DNA from 2 places in the Cyanobium sp. Tous-M-B4 genome. Region 1 is predicted to be linked to the other one. Evidence: predicted binding sites of a transcription regulator. Region 1 holds the regulator's gene; the other holds the start of a gene.
What was found. The regulator NtcA, encoded in region 1, controls nitrogen genes in cyanobacteria. The targets are predictions, from matches to a motif close to GTANCNNNNGNTAC.

Region 1 (11,013 bases):
CATCCGCTGGCCTGGCAGTGGCAGGGCGAGCCGAGCTGGCTGGAGCAGGGCGAGCTGTGCACCAGTTTTGTGTGGCGGGGCCAGTGCGGGGCCAGTGCGGTGCGGCTGGAGGGGCGCTTACTAGCCAATACCCCCTGGCTCGAGCTTGTGCTCAGCGTTGACTGGCGCCAGCGCCATGAGCTGCTGCGCCTGGAGATCCCCTTGGCCCAGCCGGCCCTGCGCTGGGCGGCGGATACCTCCGGTGGCGTGCTGGAACGGCCAGCCCAGCCGGTCACTGACCGCGAGCAGGCCCGCTGGGAGCTGCCAGCGATCAGCTGGATCGCTTCTGTGGCTGTCGACGGCGGCTTGGCGGTGCTGCTCGATGGGCCCCAGGGGGTGTCGGCTAGTTCGGAGCAGTTGGGTGTGTCGCTGCTGCGGGCGCCTACTTGGCCAGATCCTGGCGCTGATAACGGCCTGCAGCGCTTGCGGTTGGCCCTGGCGCCCTGCCCAGCAGGCTGGTGCCGGGCCCAGGTGCCCAAGCAGGCGGTGGCCTTCAGGGAACCGCTATGGCTGCGGCCGGCGGCGGCCCAGGGCCGGCCTAAACGACATCAGGCCCTGCCTCCCCTGGACGAGGGGCTGTTGCTACTGGGCTGCCGGCCGCTAGGGGCGTCGGGGGACGTGGTGCTCACCGTGCAGAACTGTTCCCCTTGCCGCCGTTACCTGGAGGTGGGAGAGAGCTGGCAGCTGCTGGAGCGACTCGATGGCCTTGATCAGCCCTTGGTTTCCCAAAGAAAGATTGCCGAAGATCCCTGGCGGCTGGCGCCGTGGAGCTTGGGATTTTGGCGATTGCGCCCCTATTTGGCCTAGCGCTTAGCGCTCAGTCGTCGTGGTCGTCAAAGGGGTCGGTGAGGCCCTTGGAGGGCGGCCCGAAGGCTTGATACACCCCAAAACCGGTGAGCGAAAGCAGCACCGCCAGCACGGCGAGGGCCACAGAAAGGGCCGGGGAGCTGGTGGTGGCGGTGGGGTCCATGGAGGCGGAAGGGGGATGCAGGTGACGGGTTGCGTCACAACTCTCGACGGACCGCCGCAACGCGGTACGCGAGGCCCTTACAGTACTTAAAGCGAATCCATGCCCGAGAGGCTGCAGCAGACATGGCCCAACGCACCCGCCTCGGAGACATCCTGCGGCCACTCAATTCTGAGTACGGCAAGGTCGTTCCCGGTTGGGGCACCACGCCCGTGATGGGCATTTTTATGGTGCTCTTCCTGGTGTTTCTGCTAATCATTCTTCAGCTGTACAACAAGTCCTTGCTGCTCGAGGGCATCACGGTCAACTGGAACGGCCTCGGCTGATGAACGTGTTTGGCATTGGCCTGCCTGAGCTGGCGGTAATTGCCGCCATCGGGCTGCTGGTGTTCGGGCCAAAGCGGCTGCCGGAGCTTGGTAAAACCCTGGGGCGCACCTTGAAGGGTTTTCAATCCGCTTCCTCCGAGTTCGAAAAGGAGCTGCGCACGGCGATCACCACCGCCGAACCTGTCGCGGCTGAGCTGCCGGTTGCAGTTTCTGCAACTGAGCTTGTTTCAGCTGATGCCTCTGGGGCTGATGCTCCAGAGCTCATTGAGCAGCCTCTCGATGGTCCCGCGGCCTGAGTTGTCGTTGCAGTTGGTGGTGGGCCTGGGTAACCCGGGAGCCAAGTACGCAGGTACTCGCCACAACGTGGGCTTTATGGCCCTTGAGCGTCTAGTCGATTGCGCTGGCGGCGTCTCTTTTCGGCAGCAGCCAAAGCTTCAGGGCTTGGTGGCTGAGGTGGGTTCAGGGCCTGCCCGGCTGCGGCTATTGATGCCCCAGACCTTTATGAATGAAAGTGGTCGCTCGATCCGCGCAGCCCTTGACTGGTTTGGTTTCGAGCCTGCCCAGTTGCTGGTGCTGGTGGATGACATGGATCTACCCCTCGGCAAGTTGAGGCTGCGGGCTACGGGCAGTGCCGGGGGGCATAACGGCCTGCGCAGCACCATCAGCCACCTAGGTACCCAGGACTTTCCGCGGCTTCGTATTGGTATTGGCGCCCCCGCCCAAGATCCCGGCGAGCGCCGCGCCCGCACCGTTGGCCATGTGCTCGGACGCTTCACGCTTGCCGAGCAGCCCCTGCTCGAGGAGGTGCTGCGCGAGGTGGAGGCAGGTATTGGCCTGATTCAGCGCCTCGGCCTGGAGCGGGCTGGCAACCGACTCAACAGTTTTCAGCCCCAGGGCACGGCAGCCTGAGCCGATGGCACGCCTTCCCTCCACCACTGCCCAGTTGCGGGTGCTGCATCAGAGCTTCAGCCAGAGGGTGCTGGAGGGGGAGGTGAGTGCGGGCGGCTACCAATGGAGTTTCCGCTGGGCCTTTGACCGCGGTGAACTCAGCGTTGAGCCTTCATTGGGCAGAGCTCTGATCCAGGACGCTCTGCTGCGTTATCTGCTCAAGGTCGACTACCAGCTCGAGCCTGGCGGTGACTACGTCTTCACGGTTCGGGCCCGTTTTTAAACCGATTTAGTCTGCGGCGACCGGCTGCGGCCATTGCCTCAGCACCTCCTGGTTGCTGCGCTGCAGGGTCATCCCGCAATAGCGCTCAATCAGCAGCTGGGCGACCACATCGTCGATATCGCGGGGGGGCAAGCGCAAGCCCGCCGGCAGCAGTCGCCTCCAGCCCCTAGGGGGCCACAGCTGCCAGTAGCGCTCGCGGGCCGCCAGGGTGCTGCCGCTCTCATCCACCACAGCTAGCGCCAGCCGCTGCTGGCCAAGCCGGCTGCGCCAGTCTTGGCTGCCGGTGCCATTGCCGAGCACAACCTGATCAAGCCCCACTTGCTGCCAGCTTTTGAGCAGGGCGAGGCAGGCTTGCGGGGGCAGGATTGCAGCCTGCCGGATCTGGCCAAGGGCAGGATCAGCAAGCACTAGACCGCATTTGCTGCGCCCGGGATCTAGGCCTGCCACCAGGCCCGCCGCAGCGCGCGTCATGGGCGGCGAGGGCCTGGCCCAGATTGGGATGGAGATGGGGCTGTCAACCAGCGCAATTCCACCGCAATTGGGTCGGCGGTGCTGGCGTTATTGATGGCGAGTGCTTCTAGTAGGGCAACCTGGCCTGGCTGGCGCTCGCTCAGCTCCCGGGCCAGATTTTTAAAGCTGGCCGCATCGAACTGCAGCCCTTCCACCAACGTGCCCTGGCGCTGGGCTCGGGCATAGGCAGCGGCCAGCAGCAGGTTGAGTCGCCGCGAAACCGGCTCCAGGGCTGTGAGGTCGCCCTCGATCGTGGTGCTGGCCAGCACTTCGCCGGCCTTAACTACTGGGCGGTTGGGGCGTAGGTCTGGGAAGGCAAGCACCTGGCGCTCGCCCCGTAGCACGTTGGCTGCCGAGAGAATGCTCACCACCCAGCTGCCGGGCTTGGCGAGCAGGCCTTCCAGCTTGCTGATGTCATTTTTGGGTACCAGCAGGATCTGGCGATCGGGGGGCTGGCCGGGCAGCACCCGCCTGAAGGCGTTGAGATTGGCCTGCTGCAGCAAGGCGGTGATCACATCCTTGGCCTGCTCGGGGCGCTCAAGGGTCACCTTGGCGCTGGCCAGGGTCTGACCGCTGCTGAGCACCACGTCTCCGCGGCGCAGAGCAATCAGGTTGCTCTCCAGGTCTTTAAGTTCTTGGGCTCCGGCGCTAATCCGGCGGCGCACCTGGGCTAGTTCCGCTTCGGTGCGGCGGATTTCCGCATCCCGCCCCTTCACCTCCTCGCTGAGACGGCTGCGCTCCAGCTCCAGCCGGTTGCGCTGGGCTAAAAGTGGCGCCAGCTCTTGGCGCAATTTGCTGGCGCGGGCTTGGGCCTGCTCAAAGCGCGCCTGAGCCTCGCGTTTGCCCTGTTCAGCCCTCGCCACCTCCAGGCGGCTGCTAGCTAGTTGGCTATTGCTGCGGCTCAGTTGGCTGCGGCTGGTTTGCAGCCGTTGCTCCAGTCGATCGAGTTCAAACAGGCCCGTGCGCAGCCGCTCGCTCACTAAGAGCATCAGGCCGAGGGAGATGGCACTGATCAGGCTGCCTGTGAGCACCGTGATCAACACGGCGGTGCGGCGGGGCCGCATCCCCAACAGGCTCAAGCGCGCCTTGCCCACCAGGCTGCCGAGTCGGTCGCCCAGGGTGGAGAGCACCCCCCCTAGGGCGAGCAGAGCGAGGATCAGCAGCCAGCCCGTCACATACGTCCGCGAAGGGCCCCAGTATCTCTGGCGTTCAGCTGAAGCGCTTGGCTAGGGCGATTGGATCAAACACAGTGATCTTTTTGCGGTCGATCTGAACCAGCCCGTCGTTGCGCAGGTCGCCCAGCAGGCGAGTGATTGTGACCCGGGTGGAGCCAATCGCTTCGGCAATCGCCTGGTGGGACAGGCGCAGATCAATCGTGATCCCTTCCGAGCTGGGAACGCCGAAATCGCGACACAGCACCAGCAGGAAGCTCACCAGCCGCGAGCTCATGTCGCGGTGGGTGAGGGTTTCGATCATCGTTTCGGTCTGCAGTATTCGCGAAGACAGGCCCTGCAGCAGCAGCAAGCCCACGCTGGCGTCCTGCTCGATCGCCCGGCGCACGGAGGTGGCTGGTGCGGTCACCATCTCGACCCTGGTGAAGGCCACAGCGTGATAAAAGCGGTCGGAGCGCTGGCCGGTAAGCAGCGACAGCACACCAAACAGACTGTTCTCACGCAACAGGGCCACGGTGATCTCCTCGCCGGATTCATATACCCGCGACAGCCGGACCGCTCCGCGCCGCAGCAGGTAGACCCTCTCGGCTGGATCGCCGGGAAAAAAAATCGTCTTGCCCCGTTCGATCGTCTCAACACTGCTGCCGGCCAGGCCCCGGATCACTTCCAACAGGGTGGGGTTGCCCTGGCCGGCGCTGCCCATGCCTGCCACCACGCCAGGGGCACCCGTCGATGGGGTGTTGGCGGTACGGCTAAATCCGTGGGTAGCGCCAACCATCAAGGTCTGGGCAAGTGCCGGGACCCTAAGGATCACCCGGGGGGCGGCTTGTAGCAATACACACGGTTTCAGACGACACCGCCGGCGCCCCCTGCGCACCAGTACGTATGTTTCCGCTAGGGATGGTGTCGTTTGCTTGTGAAGCGGCCCGATCCCGCTACATTCAGCTTCGCGGGGCCATGGGCTGCTCGCGGCTCCCCAGGTCTGTTTTCGATTTTCCAGGTTTTTATTCAGGTTGTTCATGACCGCGAGCTTGCCCGTCTCAGGCCTCACCTCCTCCTCTGGAGCTGGTTTTCCGGCGGTACAGCACCAACCTCAGCGCTCTGGTCATCGCCCTTTGGCTGTGGCAGCTGCGCCGGCATTGCGGCTAGTGGCCCAGTCGGAGGGCTTGCTGCAAATCCATACGGCGCCATTCCGCGGCAGTTTCGGTGCCGTGCTCAGCCAGGCCCTGCGTAGTGCCGGTTTGGGCAGCCGGGTGCTGGTTACTCAGTTTCTTAAGGGTGGCGTAGATCAGGGCCTCGGCAGCAGCGTCTGGCTGTGTGGGCGACTGCAATGGCTGCGGCCCGGTGTGCCTGCCTGTCTGTCAGAGCCAGCTGCCCACCAGGAGCTTGAGTTGTTGGAGGCGGTGCGCCAGGTGTGGGCCTTCAGCCGCGAGCAGCTGCTCAGTGGTGCGGTGGATCTGATGGTGCTCGATGAGCTGGGCTTGGCTGTGGAGCTGGGCTACATCGAGCAGGCTGAAGTGCTGGCAACCTTGGAGCGCCGTCCAGCCCATTTAGATGTCATTTTGACGGGGCCAGCCATGACTCCTGAGTTGATGGCCATGGCTGATCAGGTCACCCAGTTGCGCCGAGGCCTCTGATGCTGAAGAACGACCGCTGGATCAACGAGCAGGCTGCGGCAGGTTTGTTGCAGCCGTTTCAGTCGAGCCTGGTGCGCCACCTCGATCCCGAGACGACGGGCTCGCCGGTGCTCAGCTACGGCTGCTCTTCCTATGGCTACGACTTGCGGTTGTCGGCTAAGGAATTTTTGATCTTTCGGCATGTGCCTGGCACCGTGATGAACCCCAAGCGGTTCAATCCGGCCAACCTCGAACCCGCTCCCCTGCACGATGACGAGGATGGATCTTATTTTATCTTGCCAGCCCATTCCTATGGCTTGGGAGTGGCACTGGAGAAGATGAAGGTGCCATCAAATATCACGGTGATCTGCCTGGGTAAGAGCACATACGCCCGGCTAGGTATCATTGTTAATACGACGCCAGCGGAAGCCGGCTGGGAGGGTCACCTCACCCTGGAGTTCAGTAATTCTTCGGGTGCTGACTGCCGCATTTATGCAAATGAGGGAATTTGTCAGCTGCTCTTTTTTGAGGGCGATCCCTGCGAAACCACCTATCAAGATCGGGCCGGTAAATATCAGCACCAGCCCGAACGGGTTACGTTGGCGCGAATTTAAGCCGCCAGTTAATTATGTGCTTCTGCCCTATGGGGCGAGCCTGGCTTTATGCAAGCGGCTCTTTTCATACCAGTCAGCAAATTGGGGTGTCCAAGCCTGCAGGTGGGGCCACATCAATTCACAAAGTTCGCGAATTTCGAGCTGGGCGTCGAGCTTGGCCCGCAGGTCAAGGAAGTGCAGAAATGCTCGCAAGGTGAAGCTCACCACGAAGTGCTGGCGGTAGTCGAAGGGCAGGATGCCGCGGGCGTGCTCCTCGGCGAAGCCAGCCGCCAAAAGGTCGCGGTAACGAGACGCCGCAGCACTGCAGAGCTCTAGATCTACGCAGCGCTGCTCTTCGGTGTAGGCGTATTTTTTGCCTTGCCGGTCGCTATAGCTACCCGAGGGCCTTAGATAGAACACCTCCTCCAGTTCCAGTTCACCATTGGCGGCCTTGCAGATGCGATCGCCGGTGTAGCGCATCGATTGCACGTCAAAGCTCACCCCCACTCGGTGGGTACGCGCCTGCTGCATCACCGAGTGGGGAAACCAGCCAACGTTGAGCACGATTTGGGCATGTTCTAAGGGGCCGTAGTGACCGCGCTCGCCGGCGAGAAGTCGTTTGATGCAGATTTCCCCTGCCTTGCTCTCCTCGGGCCAGCTGCTGGGATCTGCTGCCACAAAGCCCTCGCTGTAGTCCTGATGCATTCCCGCATAAACGCACTGCTGGGGGTTAGGCGTGGCGGCGATCAGGTCAACGCGGAAACGGGAATCCATGGCGGGCGTCAACCGTGGCTGCGGGGTCCGGCCATCGTGGCAGTACTGGGCTCCGCTGCCGCAACTTCGCCAGCGGGTTGGCTCAGGTTGCTGACGGCCCCCACTCCGGCGAGGGGCGGCAGGGGTTCGCCGGCGATCAGGGCGCTGCTGAGGGCGCGCAATTCGTTGAGGCTGCGAGCGCCAATCGAGCGGCCCACCGCTTCACCGGCAGCGTTGAACAGCTCTAGTTGGGGAATGCCGTTGACGTCGTAGCGCTCCAGCTCCGGCTGCCAGCGCGGATTGTCAACGTTGAGCAGCACCACATCGAGCTGGCCGCGGTGTTGGGCTTCGATCGTTTCCATCGCCGGAGCCATGGTGCGGCAGGCGTCGCACCAGTCGGCGTAGAACTCCACCAGCGTTGGCTTGCCATTGCGCAAGGCCACGGGTAGATCCAGGGATTGGCGCGCCAAGCGCTCCAGGGGAGCCTCCGGATTCAGTCCGCCGCGGAACCACAGCAGGCCCGCTGCCAGTAGGGCCGCCAGCACAACTAGCAGCAGCCGTTCGCTTGGCCCCAGGCCGGAATTCGGGGTGGAGTTGGTCATGCCTGCACTTTGCCAGTGCTTGCTAGCGTTTTGCGGAGGTAAGCGTGCTGTTCCCGCGAACCGGATCCTCGTGAAACGGCGCCTCACCCTGCACTTTCCCCGCGAAGCGGTGCATCAGCCGATCACCTACCGGCTTGCGGTGGATTTCGATATCGCCGCCAAGATCCTGCGCGCCCAGATTTCCCCCAACCAGAGCGGCACCATGGTGGTGGAGCTCTCCGGTGACATCGACGAACTGACGGCGGCGGAGGCCTGGTTAGAAAGTCAGGGACTCGGCCTCAACCGGGCGCCTGGTCAGATAGATGTCGACCGCAGTCTCTGTGTCGACTGCGGCCTCTGCTCGAGCGTTTGCCCCAGCGGTGCCCTCAGCTTGAGCCAGCCGGCTTGGCAGCTGCAATTCGATGCGCAACGCTGCTTGGTGTGCGAACAGTGCATTCCGAGTTGCCCTCTGGATGCGATTTCCCTGGTGCTGGCTCCCCCGTGATGGCGATGTTGCGTCTGCTGTTGCTGCCCTTGCGGGCGCCGATGCTGCTGGTGCTGGTGGTGATATCCGTTTACGAGGGGTTGCAGTGGAGCCAGCCCCTCGAGGGTGCGGCAGCGTCGGGGATGGGGCAGTTATCCAGCTTGTTCTGGTCACTTGACTGTCTCCACGCCTTGCTGGTGGTGGTGGTGTGCACCATGCCCGACCTGCTGCTGCAGCGGATTTCCAATTTGATGGCCGCCAGTCGGGTGATGAGCCTGGTGATCAGCCTGTTGATCGTCACGGTTGGTGGCCTCTATCTGCTCCACCTGAAAGTGCTTACCAATGTGCTGATCCTTGGCACCACTGTGTTGTTGGCACGCCTCGATCTAGCCCGGATTCGGGTGGCACCCCCGCCGGTGCTCCTGGCAGGGGTGCTGGGGGTGCTGGTGTTGTCAGGGGCATGGGTGGGCCGTTGGCTGGCCAGCGGTGGCTAGCAGCTAGCCATCGGCCTCTGCTGAAAGCTCCAAAGGTTGCCGAGCACTTTTTTGACGTAGAGCCTGGTTTCCGGATAGGGGATGGCCTCTATCCATAGCTCCGGTGCCTGTTGCAATTGGGGCGTCACCCAGCCAGCGGTGGCACCGGGGCCGGCGTTGTAGCTGGCAGCCATCAGCACGGGGTTGCCCTGCCACTGGCCCAGCAGTTGCTTTAGGTAGAGCGCGCCTAGTTGGGCATTGCGGGCTGGGTCGGTGAGGGCATCGCCTGTCAGGGGTGTGCCGGCCAGTTCGGCGGCGGTGGCTGGCATCAGTTGCAGCAAGCCGACGGCACCGGCGCCGGAGCTCACCCCCGGGCTGAAGCGCGATTCCTGTTTGGCTACGGCTGCCAGCAGGGTTGCCGGCACCGCGGCGGTTGCGCCAGCCTGCTCGAGCTCCGCCACGAAGCTGGCGGTTTGCAGGTCGCGCTCAAGCTGTTGGGCCAGGGCGCAGTTTCCATTCAGCGGTAGGCGCAGGCTGGCTTGCTCGAGTTGGCCGAGTCCCATCCAGTGGTCTCCCACGGCCCGGCGTAGCCGGCCTTCCGTAATCAGCTCCTGGGGACTAGTGGGGGGAGAACTCCGCCCCGTGCGCCAGTGCTCCCAGGCTTCCAGGGGTTGGCCCAGGCGCCAGAGCCGGTCGATCTGCCAGTCGCCGCTGCCTAGGGGGTGCCATTGGGGTTGCACAAGGGCTGGGCTGCTGCGGGGATCGAGGCTGAGATCGCCGCGGCCTAGGCGCACCGCCGCCCGCCAGCCGTAGTAGCCGCCGGGATGCTGTTTGTTCAGATCACTCCAGGTGCGTTCTGCTTTGGCGGTGGCGCCTTGCTGCTTCTGGCTGAAACCCAGCCAGAAGCGCTGGCGTCCCACCAGCCCCACCGGCAATTCGCGACCGATCGGCGCACTCAGCAGCGTTGTGGCCGTTGCCCATTGGCGCTTGAGCAGGGCCTGACGGGCTTGCTGCCACTGCAGTTCCCAGCTGGCTGGATTGTTGGGCCAGCGCTGCAGCACCGCCAGCGTCGCGCCGATGTCGCCACTCTCCATCGCCCGCCGCGCCCGCACCGGGGCCGTGTCTTGCAGGGCAGAGGGCAGCCCCTTCAAGGCCTGGAGAGCCCTGGACCCGGGCTGTTCGCTCAGCAGGGCTGCGGCCTCGCTGGCCTGGCTGGAGCGCGGCGCGGCTTTGGCCAGTTGCAGCAGCAGACTTTCCGCCTGGGCCTGCTGCTCGCTGCCGCCAGCGAGCAGGGCCCGGCTGAGGGCTAGCTGGGTTTCTGGGCTCGGCTGACTGCCCTTGAGGCAGCTAAGGGCGGCGGCCGAGTCGCCTAGCTGGGCCAGGCCCCTGGCTAATTGGTCCCGCTGGCTAGGGGTAGCTGCTGCGACCGTGCTCAGGCAGGCCTGGCGCAAGCGTGGCCCCGCACCGGGCCAGCGCACACCGTGCCCGGCCAGGTGCAGGGCTGCCTGGAGGCGATCTGCGTCGCTCGGGCCCGCCTCCACGGCGGCCGCTAGGGCCGCGGGATGGGCAGGGAAGCGGCTGCGTAGTTTCTGCCGCAGCTGGGGCTGCTGCCGGCCCAAGGCATAAAGCCCATCGGCTGAGGCGGGCGTGTCGGGGAAGCGCCGCACAAGCTGCTGCCAGCGTTGCTGGGCGGCTGCCTGATCACCCAGGGCTTCGGCGGCCAGGGCATCGCGTTTGAGCACCAGGGCTGCTAGCTCATCGCCACCCCAGCCCTGGCCGCGCAGCAACCGGCGCTCGCCGACTAGGTCGCCTTTTGCCTGGCGCGGCAGCAGCAGCAAGCTGGCCTCCCGCCGCCGCTCCGGATCGGGCGAGAACCGCCGCAGGCGCTCCAGGGTTGGGGTGGGTGTGCTGGGGTCTGTCGCGGGAATCAGGGTCAGCAGGGCACTGCCGCCCACCAAGGCGGCGCCGCTGCCCAAGCAGGTGAGGGCCAGCAGCAGGGGGAGGCGAGCCAAGGGCAATAGCGGCGCAGCTTCGGCATTCTGGTGAGGTGTGAATCCCACTTAGCTGGTGCGCCTGCCCTCCCTACCCCCCTATCTCTCCACCTTGCCTGGGGCTGAGCAGCGGTTGCGGGCCCTGCGGGTGCTGGCGGTATCGGGACTGGTGCTGCTGCTGCGCCCCTTTTGGCCATTGAGCTGGCTGCCCGGCTGGGTTGTTGGTGCGCTGCTGCTCTGGACGATTGGCGAACTGGTGCTCTGGATCTGGTGGCCCCGCCGCTGGCGCTGAAAGGGATCCGGCCCCTACCTGGCCCAGGCCAGCCATGGTGGAGCG
Region 2 (11,013 bases), on a different contig from region 1:
GCTGCCTAGAAAGCTTTGGTTGACTGCGTCGCTGTAGGCAAAATGGTTGTAGGAGACCAGTCCATGGATGGATTGGTAGCCAGAGGAAACTGCCACCTGAAGTCCGCCCCTAAACAGGCACATCAAGGTGTGAGGCTGGCGCTGGAAGCGGGGCGCAAGAGCTACTCGACCAATTTCCAGGTGATTGCCTCGCTGGGCCAGCATCGTTTTGATGCCTGGATAAACGTGCTCCAGGTAGGACTGATGGCCTGCTGGAGTTGGCGTCTTGTCACCTGCTTGGCCGCTTTGGCCGAAGTCATGTCTAGGCACGAACTGGAGCCGGGCGGAGCCCGCCAACTCGCCGCTACAGCCCTCCACCAGTAGGAAATGGTCGTAGAAGCAGTCCCTGCTATCGAGGTCACGGGTCTGCCCCGAGCCAGAAAGTTGTTGGCGGTAGGTCAGTTCCCGCAGGATGCCTACTGGGTCTGCATAGGGTGCAAAATGTTCACCAGGCAGCAAATAAAGGTCGAGGCCCTGGGAGCTGAACAAAAAGTAAGGGGCGAGCTCTGCCTCTACCTGCTGAAGAGGAAGGGCTACCGGGGCTGGCTGATTCAAGATGGTCCCTTCCTTCCCCTTCACGCTTGGGCTCAAAGTAGGTGAAGATTAGCCCCGACTAGAGACCGCACTGGTTTAGCTGCTACGCCGATTTCCAAACCCCATCGCCTTCCAGGACCCTTGCCTGCAGATTTCCATTCCCAACCGTCTGCTACCCGCAGGCCCCTGGCCAGGCTGATCGTGGCCACAGCACTGGGTGCCCCATTCAGCTGCCTTGCTGCTCTGGCTCAGCCCCAGCTGCAGTCTTACCCCATGCCAGGGGCACCAGGAGCTCTGCCGAGCGCCTCTGCTGTGTGGCCAGCGGATCCGGGCAGGAGCTTCCGCTATCGGCTTGGTCCAGGGGACCGGTTGCGTATGTCCGTATTCAAGGTTGAAGGCTACGCCGCAGAAGTGGAGATACTCAGCGACGGCACTATCAACTTGCCACGGTTGAACTCAGTGCCCGTCTCGGGCCTCAGCCTGGATGAAGCTCAGAAACGGATTACAAGCTTGTATTCCCGTTACCTGCGCAGACCTCTAGTCTATCTCGATTTAATTGCTCCCCGTCCGGTGCGGATCACCGTGGTGGGGGAGGTTCAGAAGCCAGGTTTCTATAGCCTCACCCAGGAGGCCAAGAGTTCCAGCCTCCAGGCTGTCGGCGCCCAGCAGACCACTATTACAAGCGCTGGTTGGCCCACCTTGGTCGATGCGGTTCAGAAGGCAGGAGGCATTACTGCTACTGCCAATCTCTCTGATGTTGTGCTGATCCGTCAGGGAAGCAGGCCTGAATCGCCCAAGACCAGCTTTCGCTTTGATTTTCTAGCTACTCTTTTGGGCCAGTCCCAGACGGTCAATCCCCTGCTGATGGATGGGGACACAGTTCAAGTTTCCAAGCTTGAAGGTGTTACTACTAATGAGATTTTGATCAGGGCTGGTAAGTCGAATCTTTCCGCTGATGCCATTGCCGTTACGGTCGTGGGAGAGGTTAATGTTCCTGGCCTTAAGCAAGTTCGTTCCAATAGCTCGCTTACTGAGGCGGTAATGGCAGCCGGAGACTTAAATCAGCTGAGAGCCGATGCCAATTTCATTCGCCTGTTGAGGATGCAGAGCGATGGCACAGTTGTTTCAACTCGATTGCGTTTTCAGCCAGGAGCCACACTTGGATCAATCAACAATCCTGCTCTGCAGAACGGTGATGTAATTGTTGTAGCTCGTAATGGCTGGACGAGTTTCAATCAGCGTCTTGCCCAAACTGTGGAGCCCCTTGGTCCCTTGCTGAATGCGGCTTCCCTCTACAACATTTTGGTTAAAGGCCCCTAGGCAGTGATCAACCCAGCCCGCATCCGCATCCTGGCAGTGGGCAAAGTGCGCAAGGGTTGGGTGCAGGAAGGTATTGCCCTTTATCGCAGGCGGTTGCCCGGGCTTGAGATCGCGGAGCTCAGAGACTCCACGATGGCTAAGGAGGCGGAGGCGATCAGCGCAGCCCTGCGGCCTGAGGAGCGGCTGGTGGTGCTCAGCGAAGAGGGATGCACCTTGGATTCGCTGGCCTTTGCCGAGCAGCTGCGTGGATCTGGTTCTGATCGGATTGCCTTCGTGATCGGCGGTGCGGATGGCCTGGAGCCGGCGCTCAAGGCCCAGGCTGCCTGGCGCCTCAGCCTTTCGCCGATGACCTTCCCCCATGAGTTGGCGCGGCTGTTGTTGCTCGAGCAGCTTTATCGCGCCAACACCATTCTTCAGGGTGGGCCCTACCACCGCCCAGGCGCTTGAGTGGGGTGGTGCTTACGCCACGCGATGCCCACGATTGATAGCCGCTACGAGGGAGCCCTGCGCTGCCACTCCAGCCATGGCCCCTCTGCCTCTGTGCTCGAGACCGATGCCCCCACCGACAACCAGGGCAAGGGGGAGCGTTTCTCGCCCACCGATCTGGTGGCCACGGCCCTGAGCACCTGCATCCTGACGATCCTGGGGATCGTTGCCGAGCGCCACGGCTGGCCGCTGCAGGGTGCAACCGCCCGGATTGAAAAAACCATGACCCCTGAGGCGCCGCGGCGCATTGCCCTACTGGAGGTGTGGATCAGCTTGCCGGCGGGTCTCAGCGAGCAGCAGCGGTCCGTTCTGCGTCAGGCCGGTGAAAGCTGCCCGGTCAAGCTGAGCCTGGAGGGGTCAGTGCCGATGCGGCTGCACTGGGCCTGAATTGCCTGCCAGCTCAAACCCCCGGCTCAAATCCCCAGTCGCTGCCAGATCACGCCCAGGTTGGCCTGATGCAGATCGGTGCTGAAACACTCAGCCAGCTGCTCAGCGCTGAGCTTGCTGGTCACCTCCCCATCGGCTTCAAGGTTGGCGCGGAAGTTGCCGCCATCTTTGTTCCAGGCGCTGTGGGCGTTGCGCTGCACAATTCGGTAAGCGTCTTCGCGGTTGATGCCGGCTTCCACTAGGGCCAGCAGCACCCGCTGGCTAAAGACCACGCCTCCGTAGACGTTCATGTTGCGGGCCATGTTTTCTGGGTAGACCCCTAAGCCCTTCACTACCTCGGTCATCTCCCGCAGCATGAAGTGCAGGGTGGTGGAGCAGTCGGGCAGCATCATCCGCTCTACAGAGCTGTGACTGATGTCGCGCTCGTGCCAGAGGGCACAGTTTTCCAGGGCCGCCACCACATAGCTGCGCAGCACCCGCGCCAGGCCGCTGATCCGCTCGCTGCGGATCGGGTTGCGCTTGTGGGGCATGGCCGAGCTGCCCTTCTGCCCCTTGGCGAAGTTCTCTTCCACCTCGAGCACGTCGGTGCGCTGCAGGTTGCGGATCTCGGTGGAGAAGCGCTCCAGCGCCGCGCCCACCAGGGCCAGGGTCTGCACGTATTCGGCGTGGCGATCGCGGGCGATCACCTGGGTGCTGGCCGTATCTGGCACCAGGCCGAGCTTGGCGCAGGCGATCGCCTCCACCTGGGGGTCGGTGTTGGCGTAGGTGCCCATGGCGCCGCTGATCTGGCCCACGCTCACCACCCGCTCGAGCCGCTCGAGGCGCTCGCGGTTGCGTTCCACTTCCGCCAGCCAGCCGGCCACCTTGAAGCCGAAGCTGATCGGTTCGCCATGGATGGCATGGCTGCGGCCGATCATCACCGTGCCCTTGTGCTCGCGGGCTAGCGCCCTGAGGGCATCGGCGAGTGCGTCGAGCTCGGCGCGCAACAGGGCCACCGATGCTTTCATCTGCAGGGCCAGGCCTGTATCGAGCACATCTGAGCTGGTCATGCCCACGTGGATGTAGCGGCCCGCATCGCCCACGTGCTCGTTCACATTGGTGAGGAAGGCGATCACGTCGTGGCGCACTTCGGCCTCGATCTCGAGGATGCGCTCTACCGAAAATCTGGCCTTCGCCTTAATCGTTGCGACCGCCTCAGCAGGCACTCGCCCCAACTCACAGTTGGCCTCGGTGGCAGCGATCTCCACGTCGAGCCAGCTCTGAAACTTGGCCTCTTCACTCCAGAGGTTGCCCATCTCGGGCAAGGTATAACGCTCGATCAAGGCCGCGCCTGGCTCACTGCCAGACCAATGTATGGGTGCGCCCCTGCCTCCCTTAGTCAGCGCTCTTTAGGCAGCTGCCGTCAGGCGCTGGTGCTCCACCTCCCACTGCACCAGGCTGCCCCAGGCCTGCTGCCGCACCCAGCATCGCCCCCCGCGGCACTGGATCAGCTGGAAGGGGGGCAGGTCGGAGGGTTGATTGCGCAGTTTGACGAAGCTGCCGGGATAGAGCAGTTCCAGCACATTGGCTGCAGCATTCGCGCTCCGGATTGAGGTGGCCATCGGTGCCGGATCAACTTCTCGGCGCCATCCTCTGCCGGGTTTTGGTGCGGAGGCGGAGATGCTTGGAATCTGTTCCGGTTGCGTTGTGGTTTGATCACAAAAGGTGGAGCGCCATGGCTCGCAAGCAACGACTGGATTTGGAGCTCGTGGCCCGCGGACTGGCGGCTAGCCGTCAGCAGGCCCAGCTGTTGATTAGGGCCGGCCGGGTGCGCCAAGGCGACAAAGTGCTCGATAAACCAGGCACCGAGGTGCTGCCGGAGGCGGAGCTGCTGGTGCAGCAGCTTCCTCGCTACGTATCAAGGGGTGGCGAAAAGCTAGTGAGGGCACTAGAGGCCTTCCCAGTAGCCGTGCAGGGTCGCGTTTGCCTTGATGGCGGCATCTCCACTGGCGGCTTCAGCGATTGTCTGCTTCAGCACGGGGCCTGCCGGATTTACGGGATCGATGTGGGCTACGGCCAGACGGCCTGGAGCCTGCGCAGTGATCCGCGGGTAGTGCTCAAGGAGCGCACCAACCTGCGTCACCTCACCCCGGCCGAGCTCTACGGGCCCGAGGACCCCTGGCCAACCCTGGCTGTGGCCGATGTGTCGTTCATTTCCCTCGCCCAGGTGCTGCCGGCCCTGCTGGGGTTGCTCCTGCCCGAGGCGCCGCTGGATCTGCTGTTGCTGGTTAAACCTCAATTTGAGGTGGGCAAGGGCCGGGTGGGCAAGGGCGGGGTGGTGCGTGATCCGGTTGCCCACTGCGATGCGATTGCGGGGGTGATGGCGGCGGCCGGGGCGTTGGGGCTTGAGGCCTGCGGCCTGGTGGCCTCACCGATCACCGGGCCTGCCGGCAACCATGAGTATCTGCTCTGGCTGCGGCGCTCTGATTGCGATGGGCAGGTCGGAATGGGTGATGTTGCCGGTGATGTTGCAGGGGATGTTTTTGAGCCTGTTGAACAGCTTGTTGAACCAGCCCAAACCGACCCGAAATTCCGCCCTGGGGCAATCAGCCCAGAGCAAATAAAAACCCTGGTAGCCAGCACGCTGACTCCCAGGGCATAAAAAGCAAAAGGGGCGCTGGCGCTCAGATGGCGCCGCTGTCCCGATCACCGGTGCGGATTCGAATCACCGAATCAATTGTGCTCACGAAGATCTTGCCGTCGCCGATTTCGCCGGTGCGGGCCGCGTCTTGAACGGCGCTCACCACGGTGTCGACCTTGTCGTCATCGACAACGATCTCAAGTTTGAGTTTCTGGAGGAATTCGACGGTGAATTCAGAGCCGCGATAGCGCTCCACCTGGCCCTTTTGACGGCCAAAACCCCGCACTTCGCTCACGGTCATGCCCACGATCCCCGCATTGACCAGGGCGACCTTGACGTCCTCGAGCTTGAAGGGACGAATGATGGCCTCAATTTTTTTCATAGGAACAGCTCGGGCTGGGTAGGAAGTCTCTCAGGAAATCCCTGCCGATGGTAGGGAGTAAAGCCATTAGGCCCGAGCTTTGCGGGGGTCGTCGTAGCGATTGCTACCGGCTCGGGCAGCTGTTGGCTGCGGCCACTTTCCTTAAGATCGCCTAGTGGCACTGGCCCTTTCCCTTTCCTTGCTCCGATGTCTTCCAGCCCAGTTTCTGCCAGCGCGTCCTCCCTCACCCAGACGCCCATGTATGGCGAGCGCGCCATCGCTGAAGCGGAGCTGATCTGTTTTGACAATCCCAGGCCTGGCCGTGCCTACGAGATTTCGATCGAGCTGCCGGAGTTCACCTGTAAGTGCCCGTTTTCCGGTTACCCCGATTTTGCGGTGTTGCGCTTGATCTACCAGCCCGGCCCCCGGGTGGTGGAGCTCAAGGCGATCAAGCTCTACGTGAACAGCTACCGCGACCGCTCCATTTCCCATGAAGAGGTGACGAATCGCATCTTGGATGATCTGGTTGCCGCCACCGATCCCCAGTGGATGCAGCTGGAGGCTGATTTTCACCCCCGCGGCAACGTTCACACCGTGGTTCGCGTCAGCCACGGCACGCGGCTGGCTTGTTAGAGCTGGGCGAGCATCTGGGGCAGCTCGGCAGCGAAGCCGGTGAGATTGCGGTTGCAGAGTCCGGCAACATGCAGCTGACCCGCCTGGCCGGCTGGCTGCTCGGCAATGGCCCAAAGCTGACGCGTAGCAAGCAAGCTGAGCCCGCCGCCGGCCAGGGCGATCGCAAATCCTGCGTACACCAAAGGCACGCCAGGATCACGCTTCAGCAGGATGCCACTGGCGGGTAGAACGCTTTCGACCCGTATCGGCAGCCCCTTTACCTCCACAGCTGCGCCGCCTGGGGCTAGGCGAGCTAGGGAGATTCCGTCGGCGCCGTAGATCTCAATTGGTCCTTGTTCGCTGCCCAGGCTGAGTAGCACCGGCTCGCTGCCATCGGGACGGGTGGGCAGGACGATGCCCCAAATCTGTTCGCCTAGCTGAGGAAAGCTCTGCAGCGGCAGCTCCAGCAGGGGGCTTTTGCCGAGTTGCAGGCTGATGGTGGCCAGGGCCCAGTCGGCTTGATAAAGGGTGACCCCCTGGAAGCGCAGCGGATGGTTGACGCTGATCTCGGCCTGCTTCAGCAGGCTGCCGCCGCTGCCATCGCCCTCGAGGATGCGCAGCTGGGAGGTGAATTGCTCAGGTCGCCCGGCGGGATCGCGCTGGATTGAAAAGCCGTCGAGGGCAAGGGTGAGTTGGCTGCTGCCCCGGCTGTCCATCAGCTCCAGGCTGCGGCCGGGGGCCAGGTATTGCTCAGCCCGTTGCCCACCAAGTGCTCCCCAGGCCGCTCCGAGCATCAGCACCACCATCCCGGCGTGTACCAGCAGGGGCCCGACCCGGCCCAGCAGCCCCTTGCGGGCGGCTAGGCGGTCGTGATGGCGCTGAATTTGCCAGCCCTGGAGTTGCAGCAGTCCGGCCAGCTGATCGAGGCTCTCCTTGGGGGTGTCGGTGCTGAGGGTTTCAGCCACGCTCAGCTTGCTGAGCTGGCGGGGTGAGCTGTAGTCGATCCAGCGCAGGGCGGCCTGCAGGGCGGGCCACTGGCGGCGCCAGCTGCAGAGCAGCAGGGCTAGGGCCAGCCAGGCCAGCAGCCCTAGGAACCAGCCGCTGGAATACACATGGTCGAGCTGCAGGGCAAGCACCCCATCAGCGTTCAGCAGTCCAAGCCAGGGCTGGGGGTCGTAGAGCCGGTGGTAGAGCTCTGCGGGTTCCCGCTGGGGGATGGCCGTGCCGACGCCACTGGTGATGGCAATCACCAAAAGCAGCACGATCGCCACCCGCAGATCGGAGATCCAGCCCACAACTCGCAGCAAGGCTTTCATCGCCAGTTGGCCACAAGGGTGAGGGCGCCGGTTGTCACCAGCACCACGCCGCTGATCGGGGGAACCCATTGGCCCAGCCGCCTCAGGCTCAGCAAGCCCGGCAGGCTGGCGGCCGCCGTGCCGGCCAGCAGCAGGGGCACCACCTGACCCGCTCCGAAGCTGGTGAGCAGCAACATGCCTACCAGGGGTTTGCCGTTTTGGGCCATCCAGGCCAGCAGCACAGCCAGCACTGGCGTTGTGCATGGGGTTGCGGCTAATCCAAAAGCTAGGCCTGCGGCTATGGGAGCCAGGGGTGCCGGCACCCGGCGACGCCAGATTTCAGGATCGGGTCCGGCGGGCAGGGGCAGCTTCAGCAGGCCCAGCAGGTTTAGGCCCATCAGCAGGGCAAGCACAGCCACCACCGTGGGAATCAGCCCGGGGATTTGGCCATAGATCCGGCCCAGTAGGCCGCTAACCAGGCCCAGCAGCACTAGGGAGGCCACGATGCCGGCCGCAAAGCTGAGGCTGCGCTGCCAGGGAGCCTGGCTGGGCTTAACGCCGGGCGTGCCGCCAAAGCCAGCCAGATAGGCAAGGGTGACCGGCAAAAGCGATAGGGAGCAGGGCCCCAGGCTCGTGAGCAGGCCGCCAGCAAAGACAACCCCAACGGTGGTGGGGGTGGGGCTGGCCAGGGAGTGCTGCAGCAGCGCCTCGCTGCTGCGGGCCCAATCGGCCAGTTGGGGCCCAAAACTAATCATGGGATCAGCCTATCGGGCAGCTGCGGTGCGCCGGCGCCTGGGGGTAGGGGCAAGACCGCCTGCCTCCAGCGAGCACCGGATCAATAGGCCGCAAACAAGCAGGCTGGCCATCAAGGAGTTGCCGCCATAGCTGATCAGTGGCAATGGCAGGCCGGTGGTGGGCATGGCACCGCTGGCTACGGCGATATTGAGGATGGATTGGCCCACCAGCAATGTGGTGCAGCCGATGGCGATCAGGCGCTGCTGGTTGCTGCGGCAGCTGAGGGCAACCCTCAGCCCAACAAAGCCAAACAGCAGCAAAAACAGCAGTAGCACCACCGAGCCCACGAAGCCAAATTCCTCAGCAAACACTGCAAAAATAAAATCGGTGCTCTGGATCGGCAGGTATTGCAGCTTCTGGGTGGAAAGGCCAAACCCCTCGCCTAGGAAGCCTCCTGAGCCGATCGCCATCAAGCTCTGCACCAGTTGGTAGCCGTCCCCCTGGGCATCTCGCCAGGGATCCAGGAAGGACACCACCCGCAAACGCTGGTATTCGTTGATCATGATGCTGGCGCTGCCAAGCAGCCCCCCCGCTCCGGCTGCCCCGAGCAGCATGGGCAGAGAAAGGCCCCCAGCCAGGGCCAGCAGCCAGAGCAGCAGCCCGGATAGGGCCGCGGTGCTGAGGTTTGGTTGCTTGAGGATCAGCAGGATCAGGGCGCCAAATGCCCCTAGCCAGAGCAGTTTCTGGTCGTTGCCGATGCGCTTCCAGTGGGCAAAAAGAGCAGCGCCCTGCAACACCACAAAAGGCTTGACTAATTCCGATGGCTGCAGCTGTACCGGTCCAAGCACCAACCAGCGACTGGCGCCGTTGACAGTGCTGCCCATCACCAGGGTGGCTGCGACCAGAACGATCCCAACCCATAACCCCAGCGGTGCCAGGTGCAGCCAGCGCCGCAGGCTGGTGCGCAGGCCGAGCCAGAGCAGCCCCCAGCTGGCAGCCATCCAAATCAACTGGCGCTTGAGATAAAAGGCGCCGTCACCCATCTCCCGTTCAGCTACCCACCAACTGGCAGAGGTGAGCACTAATAGTCCGATCACGCTCCAGAGCGCCACCATGCCCAGAAGCAACCTGGCCTCTGCTGGCCACTGGGACCAGGGCAACGGCAGCAGCGCCCCAGCCTTCGGAGGACCGCCGACAGCGTCGCGGTGGGGGTTGTGAGTTGCGGTGCGGGCCAAGGCTGAAATTGGGGAGTGGCGGAGGTAGGGCCATCGTCAACCCATTGAGCCGTGCCCGGGGGGGTGTTGTCGACCCCTGGCAACCAGAGTCAAACAATAAAAAAGCCCGGCATCTGCCGAGCTTGGGGAGAAACCAAAGGCACTGAATGTCAGTTGCCGACGTTCTGTTGGCGACGCCCAGTGGCTAATTCCACTTTGAGGATCTTGCCGCCCTGTTTCATGATCCGCTGCTGCTCAGCGAACCAGCTGTCGTAGGGCACCCATTTGGTGAAATAGGTGTTTTGAAGCTCACGCTGGGAGCGGCTCTTTTCCGGGCAAGGAATGCAAGCCGTGATCTTGAACAGACGCATGGAGATGATCCTCGGGTGTGCCGATGGCAGGGATCAGTTGCCCAAGCCGGAGCAGATGTAGTCGAAATAGACGGCCATTTCACGGCCAGCATCAGGACCCACCAGGGCAGCGGTGGTTTCCTTCATGGCCTGGATGGATTGGACGGTGGCACCAATGGGTACACCCAGGGAGTTGTAGGTCTCCTTGAGACCATTCAGTACACGCTCGTCGAGGATGGAGGTGTCCCCAGCCAGCATGGCGTAGGTGGCGTAGCGCAGGTAGTAGTCCAGATCGCGAATGCAAGCTGCATAGCGACGGGTGGTGTACATGTTGCCGCCCGGACGGGTGATGTCCGAATACAGCAGCGACTTGGCTACGGCTTCTTTGATGATGGCCGAACCATTGGCGCTGATGGTGGCAGCGGCGCGGACGCGCAGCTCACCACTGGCGAAGTACTGCTCCAGGCGGCCCATGGCGGAGCCGTCCAGGTACAGGCCCTGAACGTCGGCCTGGTTAATGACGTTGGTGATCGCGTCTTGCATGAATCCGGCTGTGGTGGCGGGGAGTAGTAAAAGAACGCTGCCTCAGGAGAGGGCGCCAATGACGTAGTCGAAGTAGAAGCCGGCTTCTTCAGCGTCAGAGCCGGTGAGTAGGCCCATGGCGGCATTCTTCATTTCCCGCACGGACTCAGCCATGGCATCGAGGGGAGTGCCGAGGGAGCGATACATCTCCTTGGCGCCGATGATGCCGATCTCTTCGATGGGCGTCACGTCGCCGGCGATGATCCCGTAGGTCACCAGGCGCAGGTAGTAATCCATGTCGCGGAGACACGAAGCGGTCATCTCCTCGCCGTAGGCGTTGCCGCCGGGGGAGATCACGTCGGGACGCCGCTGGAACAGGGCGCCACCAGCGGTTTTGACGATGCGCTCGCGGCTTTCGCTAAGCACCTGGGCGACGCGAAGACGACGTTGACCAGCGCCCACGAAGGACTTGATCTGGTCGAGTTCGCCAGGGCTGAGATAGCGGGCTTCGGCGTCCGCGTTGATGATCGAGTTGGAG

Region 2: queF (preQ(1) synthase) is a predicted target of NtcA. The motif match lies at 5,862-5,875, and genes of this name have one in related genera.

What each region holds. Positions count from the first base shown of each region.
Region 1 covers NZ_JAGQBA010000001.1:24,834-35,846, reverse strand. The annotation lists gene KBY73_RS00240 (alpha-mannosidase) at 1-846, shown strand, start outside; gene psbN (photosystem II reaction center protein PsbN) at 857-1,009, opposite strand; gene psbH (photosystem II reaction center phosphoprotein PsbH) at 1,132-1,332, shown strand; gene KBY73_RS00225 (TatA/E family twin arginine-targeting protein translocase) at 1,332-1,628, shown strand; gene pth (aminoacyl-tRNA hydrolase) at 1,612-2,241, shown strand; gene KBY73_RS00215 (DUF3146 family protein) at 2,246-2,503, shown strand; gene KBY73_RS00210 (resolvase) at 2,510-2,974, opposite strand; gene KBY73_RS00205 (DUF3084 domain-containing protein) at 2,971-4,188, opposite strand; gene ntcA (global nitrogen regulator NtcA) at 4,223-4,963, opposite strand; gene KBY73_RS00195 (cob(I)yrinic acid a,c-diamide adenosyltransferase) at 5,205-5,822, shown strand; gene dcd (dCTP deaminase) at 5,822-6,415, shown strand; gene thyX (FAD-dependent thymidylate synthase) at 6,443-7,168, opposite strand; gene KBY73_RS00180 (thioredoxin domain-containing protein) at 7,177-7,749, opposite strand; gene KBY73_RS00175 (NIL domain-containing protein) at 7,820-8,233, shown strand; gene KBY73_RS00170 (hypothetical protein) at 8,233-8,706, shown strand; gene KBY73_RS00165 (lytic transglycosylase domain-containing protein) at 8,703-10,697, opposite strand; gene KBY73_RS00160 (hypothetical protein) at 10,753-10,968, shown strand.
Region 2 covers NZ_JAGQBA010000006.1:96,563-107,575, forward strand. The annotation lists gene KBY73_RS12410 (GNAT family N-acyltransferase) at 1-594, opposite strand, end outside; gene KBY73_RS12415 (polysaccharide biosynthesis/export family protein) at 847-1,893, shown strand; gene KBY73_RS12420 (23S rRNA (pseudouridine(1915)-N(3))-methyltransferase RlmH) at 1,900-2,340, shown strand; gene KBY73_RS12425 (OsmC family protein) at 2,365-2,766, shown strand; gene purB (adenylosuccinate lyase) at 2,793-4,088, opposite strand; gene KBY73_RS12435 (hypothetical protein) at 4,155-4,367, opposite strand; gene KBY73_RS12440 (TlyA family RNA methyltransferase) at 4,481-5,407, shown strand; gene KBY73_RS12445 (P-II family nitrogen regulator) at 5,430-5,768, opposite strand; gene queF (preQ(1) synthase) at 5,955-6,380, shown strand; gene KBY73_RS12455 (cytochrome c biogenesis protein ResB) at 6,377-7,675, opposite strand; gene KBY73_RS12460 (cytochrome c biogenesis protein CcdA) at 7,672-8,409, opposite strand; gene KBY73_RS12465 (FtsW/RodA/SpoVE family cell cycle protein) at 8,419-9,558, opposite strand; gene KBY73_RS12470 (phycobilisome linker polypeptide) at 9,774-9,974, opposite strand; gene apcB (allophycocyanin subunit beta) at 10,008-10,496, opposite strand; gene KBY73_RS12480 (allophycocyanin) at 10,539-11,013, opposite strand, start outside.